Regions from separate parts of the Bacillus sp. UNCCL81 genome, predicted to be linked through region 2. Evidence: riboswitches for the same ligand, from Rfam matches in the RefSeq annotation. Region 2 holds a riboswitch; each other region holds the start of a gene.

Region 1 (2,283 bases), on a different contig from region 2:
TGCATCGAGAAATTCCCAACCAGTAAGACTTACTAAAATTAAACTTACTGCGACTCCGAGTGATGAATAAACGTCTGTTAATAAATGCAAAGCGTTTGATTGCATTGCAACAGAATGTGTATCATTTCCTACTTTTTGAACGATTTTTCCTACTCTCCAATTGATTAACGCTCCAATTAACATGACGACTACACCGATCATTGGCATTTTAATTGGAGTAGGATGAAGTAACTTTTCAACGGATTCAATGATAATCCAAATACCAGCTACAAATATTAAGATTGTTTCGACTGTACCTGAAATATTTTCAAACTTACCATGACCATAAGGATGTTCCTTATCAGGTGGTCTATTTGAAATCCTTACAGAGAAAAATGCAATGACTGAAGCGACTAAATCCAATAAAGAATGAATTGCCTCAGAGATAATTGCTACGGAACCAGTAAAAATCCCGACAATTAATTTTAATAAAACGATGAATGTGTTACTACATATTGAAAGTACTGCTATTTTGCTTGAACGCAATCTATTCACCCCTGTCCAATTTTTTCTACTTAAGTTAAGAGTTTTGTAATAAGGCAACAAAAAAGAAAAACCACTAACAGTTTGTTAGTGGTTTGTTTTTTTTAGATTTAATTTAAATTTATTGAAATGATTTTTCATTTTTGAATCACCTTTTCTCTCGCATAAAACATATTCTATATTATAGATATTATTTTGAAAAGGAAAAGCTGTGTGTATGAAGTGAATATAAATCGACAATATTATTCAAAAATGGTTTGACATCTATTTTTAGACTGTGTTATACATAGACTAATATAAAAAATAACAGTCTATTCGTAGAGGTTGCATTGTATATGAGTATCATTTTAGAGAACTGTGGGTTTTATGACGAAATGAGAAAGGATCCTATGCCGAAGAAATAAATTGCCACACATTTTATTTCTGGGACTACATTTAATAAATGTAGTACTGTCACATGTGTTTGTGAAGAGCTATTGAAGAGATGTGATTGGCTAAGTCCTTTTTTAAAAAGAGATAGGCACATGAACATATCCTTCATGTGTCTTTTTTAATACACTAATACATTGAGGGAAGCTTCTTAGAATGATCTTACATTTGATTTGAAGGGAGAATACGAATGTATTTACATGGTAATAGTCGAATTAATAATGAAGGACATTTAGAAATCGGAGGTTGTGATACTGTAGATTTAGTAAAAAATTACGGTACCCCTCTATACATTTATGACGAAGCATTAATTGAATCAAAATGTAGGGAATTCCATGAAGCTTTAAGAGAAACGGGAATGAAATATCAGGTTGCTTACGCGAGTAAAGCGTTTCTATGTGTTGAACAAGCCCGCTTAATAGAAAGAGAAGGTCTATGTTTAGATGTTGTTTCCGGTGGAGAGCTATATACAGCTTTGCAAGCAGGTTATCCAGCTGAGAAAATTCATTTTCACGGAAACAACAAAACAATTGAAGAAATAGAAGAAGCTTTAAATGCAAAAATCGGTTGTTTTGTAGTCGATAATTTCTTTGAGCTAGAAGTATTACAGGCCTTAGCTGAACAACGTAATGAAGAAGTATCAATCTTATTACGTGTTACGCCTGGTGTTGAAGCACATACACATGAATATGTAATGACGGGCCAAGAAGACTCTAAATTCGGTTTCGATATTATGTCAGGTCAAGCTAATGAAGCAGTTGAAGTTTCGTTAAATTCAACTAACCTAAAATTATTAGGAGTACATTCACATATAGGTTCTCAAATTTTCGAACCAGATGGATTTGTTCATGCAATCAATGTATTAATGAGCTTTTTAAATGGACTTAAAAATGATTTAGGTTTTACAGCTGATATTTTAAATGTAGGTGGAGGCTTTGGTATTCGTTATACTTCAGAAGATGAGCCTTTAGCTATTGCTAAACATATAGAAAAAATTACTACTATTATTAAACAACAATGTGAAGAGCTAGACTACAAACTACCAGAACTATGGTTAGAGCCTGGCCGCAGTATTGTTGGTGAAGCTGGAACAACACTTTATACGATTGGTTCAACAAAAACTCTTCCTTCAATTCGTAAATATGTATCTGTTGATGGGGGAATGACTGATAATATTCGTCCTGCACTATACGGATCAAAATACGAAGCGATGCTTGCAAATCGAGCAAATGATGAGAATAAAGAAGTTGTATCGATTGCTGGTAAATGCTGTGAAAGTGGCGATATGCTAATTTGGGATTGTAACTTACCTGTTGTACAAAACAAAGATCT
Region 2 (2,283 bases):
CCTTACGGAAACGGTAATGAGAAATCGCAATACCTAACCAAGCTAGGAAACCTGACAATCCTGATAAATTTAATAACCAAGTATACACTTGACCTTCACCGAAAAATGAAGATAAACAAGCAAGTGAACCAACTGCAAGTGTTACATATAAAGCATTTGTAGGAACACCATTTTTATTTACTTTTGTTAAGAATTTAGGAGCTTTTCCTTCAATTGCTAGAGTATATAACATTCGAGTAGATGCATAAGTTCCACTATTACCTGCAGATAAGACTGATGTTAAAATAACTGCATTCATTACAGAAGCCGCAAATGCAACACCTAATTTTTCAAATACTAAAGTAAATGGACTAACAGCCACGTCATTTTTCATTAGACCAGGATCTGTATAAGGAATTAATAAACCAATTACGATAATAGCTAAAACATAAAATAAAAGGATACGCCAGAAAATTTGACGGATAGCTTTTGGGACATTTTTCTCCGGATGTTCTGTCTCACCTGCTGCAACACCGATTAACTCTGTACCTTGGAATGAGAAACCTGCAACAATAAAGATTGATAAAACGCCTAAAAATCCATTATGAAACGGAGCATCTCCAACAGTAAAGTTTTTAAAGCCTGCATGATGTCCACTTATAATACCAAAAATCATTGCAATGCCAACAACTAAAAAGACAACTACAGTTACAACTTTAATTAATGAAAACCAAAACTCTGATTCACCATAGCCTTTAACTGAAAGTAAATTTAAACCTAAAATAATCACTAAAAAGATTCCGCTCCATAAAACAGCTGGAGAATGTGGGAACCAATATTTCATCAGCATTGCTGAAGCTAATAATTCAAAAGCTAAAGTGATTGCCCAGTTATACCAATAATTCCAACCCATAGCAAAACCAAATGCAGGATCAACGTAGCGAGATCCATACGTACTAAATGAACCAGAAACTGGCAAATAAGTCGCCATTTCACCTAAACTAGTCATTAAGAAATAAACCATAATACCAATTAGTCCGTAAGCTAAAACAGCTCCACCAGGACCAGCTTGACTAATTGAAGTTCCACTAGCTAAAAACAAACCTGTCCCAATTGAACCACCAATTGAAATCATCGTTAAATGTCTTGCTTTAAGGCCCCTTTTTAAAGAACCATCGTGAGTATTCGATACTACTTTATCATTTTTAGGGTTTGTTAGTCCCATCTTATTGCCTCCTCTTCATTCTTGCAATCTTATCTTTACGCGAGAATATGGGACGGTATAAAAGTGTTGTATGATGTGTATTTTACTCAGTATTTTCGTCAATATGTAAAGAATGGAAAATCTGGTAAAATACAAAAAAACACGTGAAGCAATGTTCACGTGTTTAAGACTCATATATATGTGTCAAACAGCATCAACATCTCTTCAATAGCCCTCCACAAGAAAATCTTGTGACAGTCCTATGCTTATTCAGCAATAGGCCCAATAATAAATTTAAATGGTAAATTTATTACTTCGGCAGTTTCACCTTTTATTACTTTTCACAGGTACCATAAACCTCAAAGTAACGACTAATCAAAACTGCGCCTCTATCCATACGAGATAAAGATTATATTAAATTTATTTTTATAAACTCAATATACAATCTATTAATCTAGTTTGTCAATAAATATTTCGACAAAAATAGACTCAACCTAAGAAATCTATTTCTTGATTTTCGCTTCATGATACTCATGTCTTGTACCTAGCACTTATGTTTTTGTATAATAATTCTATGTACTTCAAAGGAGGAATTTTTCACATGACAATTTATAAAGCATTGACACTTGCGGGATCTGATAGTAGTGGTGGGGCTGGATTACAAGCTGATATTAAGACGTTTCAGGAACGTAATGTTTATGGCATGAGTGCAATTACTACTTTAGTAGCGATGGATCCTCATAATCATTGGCATCATCAAGTATTTCCAATTGATATAGATACGATTGCAGCACAATTAGAAACAATCGTTGTTGGCGTTGGAATTCAAGCAATGAAAACAGGTATGCTTGGTTCAACTGAAATAATTGAGTTAGCTGCAAAAACAATAAAAAAACATAATATTGATCGAGTTGTTGTCGATCCAGTTATGATTTGTAAAGGAAATGACGAGGCTCTTCACCCAGAGACAAATGATGCATTAAGAGAAATTTTAGTACCACTTTCAACAGTTGTAACACCAAATTTATTTGAGGCAGCTCAATTAGCTAAAATGCCACCAATCTGCACTGTTGAACAAATGGAAGAAGCAGCACGCAAAA
Region 3 (2,283 bases), on a different contig from region 2:
AGCGTGAACTGCTTCTTGTAATTTTGATTTTGGTACAACTGTTGAAACTTTAATTTCAGAAGTGCTTACCATTTTTACAGGGATTTCACTTTCAGCTAAAAATTTAAACATTTTTGCAGCAACACCTGGATTTGAAACCATTCCACTACCTACAATTGAAACTTTAGCAAGTTCACTTTCAAAATCAAATGAGCGGTAACCTAAAAACTCTTTCTTTGATTCTAGAACCGTTATTGCTTCCATCATATTTTCAGATTTGATCGAGAATGAAAGATTTACTAAGTTATCTGATGTTACGCTTTGGATAATAATATCAACATCAATACCTTCACTTGCTAATAAAGTAAAGATTTTAGGTAATAAATCTACATGGTTATTTAAACCATTTAATGTCATCCTTGTTACATTAGATTCGAATGCGATTCCTCTTACGACTGATTGTTGTTCCATTTGTGTTTCCTCCCCAATAAATGTACCGATTTCATCATGTTGACTTGAACGAACTTGAATAATTAAATTATAATTTTTTGCGAATTCTACTGCTCTTGGGTGTAAAACCGCTGCTCCTAGAGCTGCAAGCTCTAGCATTTCATCATAAGAGACATGGCTTAATTTAGATGCATTTGGTTCAACTCTTGGATCCGTAGTATAAACACCTAATACGTCCGTATAAATATCACAACGTTCTGCATTTAAAGCCGCTGCCAATGCAACAGCTGTTGTATCTGAGCCACCACGACCTAATGTCGTAATTTCATTGTTGTCACCTAAACCTTGGAAACCAGCAACAATTACGATATACCCTTCATCTAGTAATTGTTGAATTCGATCAGTATGAATGGTTTCTATACGTGCATTTCCATGGACAGATTCAGTTTGAATTCCAGCTTGCCAACCAGTTAGTGAAATAGCTTTAAAACCTTTTGCCTGGATTGCCATTGCTAGTAAAGAAATCGAAACTTGTTCCCCTGTAGTAAGTAACATATCTAACTCACGTTTACTGTTTTGTGGACTAATTTGAGCTGCTAAACTAACTAGTTCGTCTGTATGATGTCCCATCGCAGATACAACTGTAACTACTTGGTTTCCTTCTTTATATGATTTGGTTACTGTTTCAGCAACATGCTGAATTCGTTCAATTGAGCCTACTGAAGTACCACCGAATTTCTGAACAATAATTCCCATTTTTCTCATCCTCACTTTTTACTTAAAAAAGAATACAAAAAAGCGCGTGAAGCAATGTTCACGCGCCTAATTTACAAATAAATAAAATAGACAAATCATCAACATCTCTTCAATAGCTCCCCGCATAATTATTATGCGACAGTACTACATTTCTTAAATGCAGTCCCAACAAAATGAATTGTGGATTCATTTTATTTCGGCAAAACTTCCTTTCAACTGTCCATTACAACGCCACACGTCTATGACAGCATACTTTTAAGTTTTGCACCTCTATTACGAGAGAAAATCATTTAATTTTAACTAAAATATAAATTATTTTGAAAATAGTGTCAAGATAAAAATTTTGGTAACGATCTCACTCTTTATGGAAATGCTGATAAATTTCTTCTGCAACATTTTTTGGCATTTTAGCTGCTATCAACTCATCAATTGATGCCTCTTTTATTTTTTTTACTGAACCAAAATGTTTAAGAAGGGCTTTCTTTCTTGTTCCACCAACACCTGCTATGCCATCTAAAGCAGATTGAACCATTGATTTACTATGAAGCTGACGATAGAATTCAATCGCAAATCTGTGTACCTCGTCTTGAATTCTTTGTAATAAAAAGAACTCTTGGCTTTGTCTTCCAAGTTGGACAATTTGAGGTGGTTGTCCTATTAATAACTCTGAAGTACGGTGCTTTTCATCTTTAACAAGTCCAGCTGTTGGGATGAATAGACCTAACTCATTTTGGAGTACATCTTCAACTGCAGCTAGATGGCCTTTACCACCATCCACAATTATTAAGTTTGGTAAAGGTAAATTCTCTTTTAATGCTCTCGAGTATCTTCTACGTACTACCTCACGCATTGAATCGTAATCATCAGGTCCTACAACAGTTTTGATTTTATATTTGCGGTAATCTTTTTTTGAAGGTTTTCCGTCTATAAAGACAACCATAGCTGAAACAGGATTTGTTCCTTGAATATTTGAATTATCAAATGCTTCAATTCGATACGGAGTTTCAATATTTAAAATATCTCCTAGTTTTTCTATTGCTTTAACTGTTCTTTCTTCATCTCGCTCAATTAATTTAAACTTCTCACCAAGTCCAATTT

The links. A riboswitch is a leader RNA that binds a small molecule or an ion and turns the genes downstream of it on or off. The one in region 2 is predicted to bind lysine.
Region 1: linked by a shared signal. The riboswitch ahead of lysA (diaminopimelate decarboxylase) and the one ahead of BM319_RS00300 (amino acid permease) in region 2 are both predicted to bind lysine.
Region 3: linked by a shared signal. The riboswitch ahead of BM319_RS11885 (aspartate kinase) and the one ahead of BM319_RS00300 (amino acid permease) in region 2 are both predicted to bind lysine.

The regions. Positions count from the first base shown of each region.
Region 1 covers NZ_FOMF01000016.1:29,941-32,223, forward strand. Annotated here, with positions in the region: gene BM319_RS22370 (cation diffusion facilitator family transporter) at 1-525, opposite strand, end outside; lysine riboswitch at 833-1,006, shown strand; gene lysA (diaminopimelate decarboxylase) at 1,142-2,283, shown strand, end outside.
Region 2 covers NZ_FOMF01000002.1:50,164-52,446, reverse strand. Annotated here, with positions in the region: gene BM319_RS00300 (amino acid permease) at 1-1,204, opposite strand, end outside; lysine riboswitch at 1,405-1,583, opposite strand; gene pdxK (pyridoxine/pyridoxal/pyridoxamine kinase) at 1,785-2,283, shown strand, end outside.
Region 3 covers NZ_FOMF01000004.1:507,272-509,554, forward strand. Annotated here, with positions in the region: gene BM319_RS11885 (aspartate kinase) at 1-1,185, opposite strand, end outside; lysine riboswitch at 1,291-1,466, opposite strand; gene uvrC (excinuclease ABC subunit UvrC) at 1,541-2,283, opposite strand, start outside.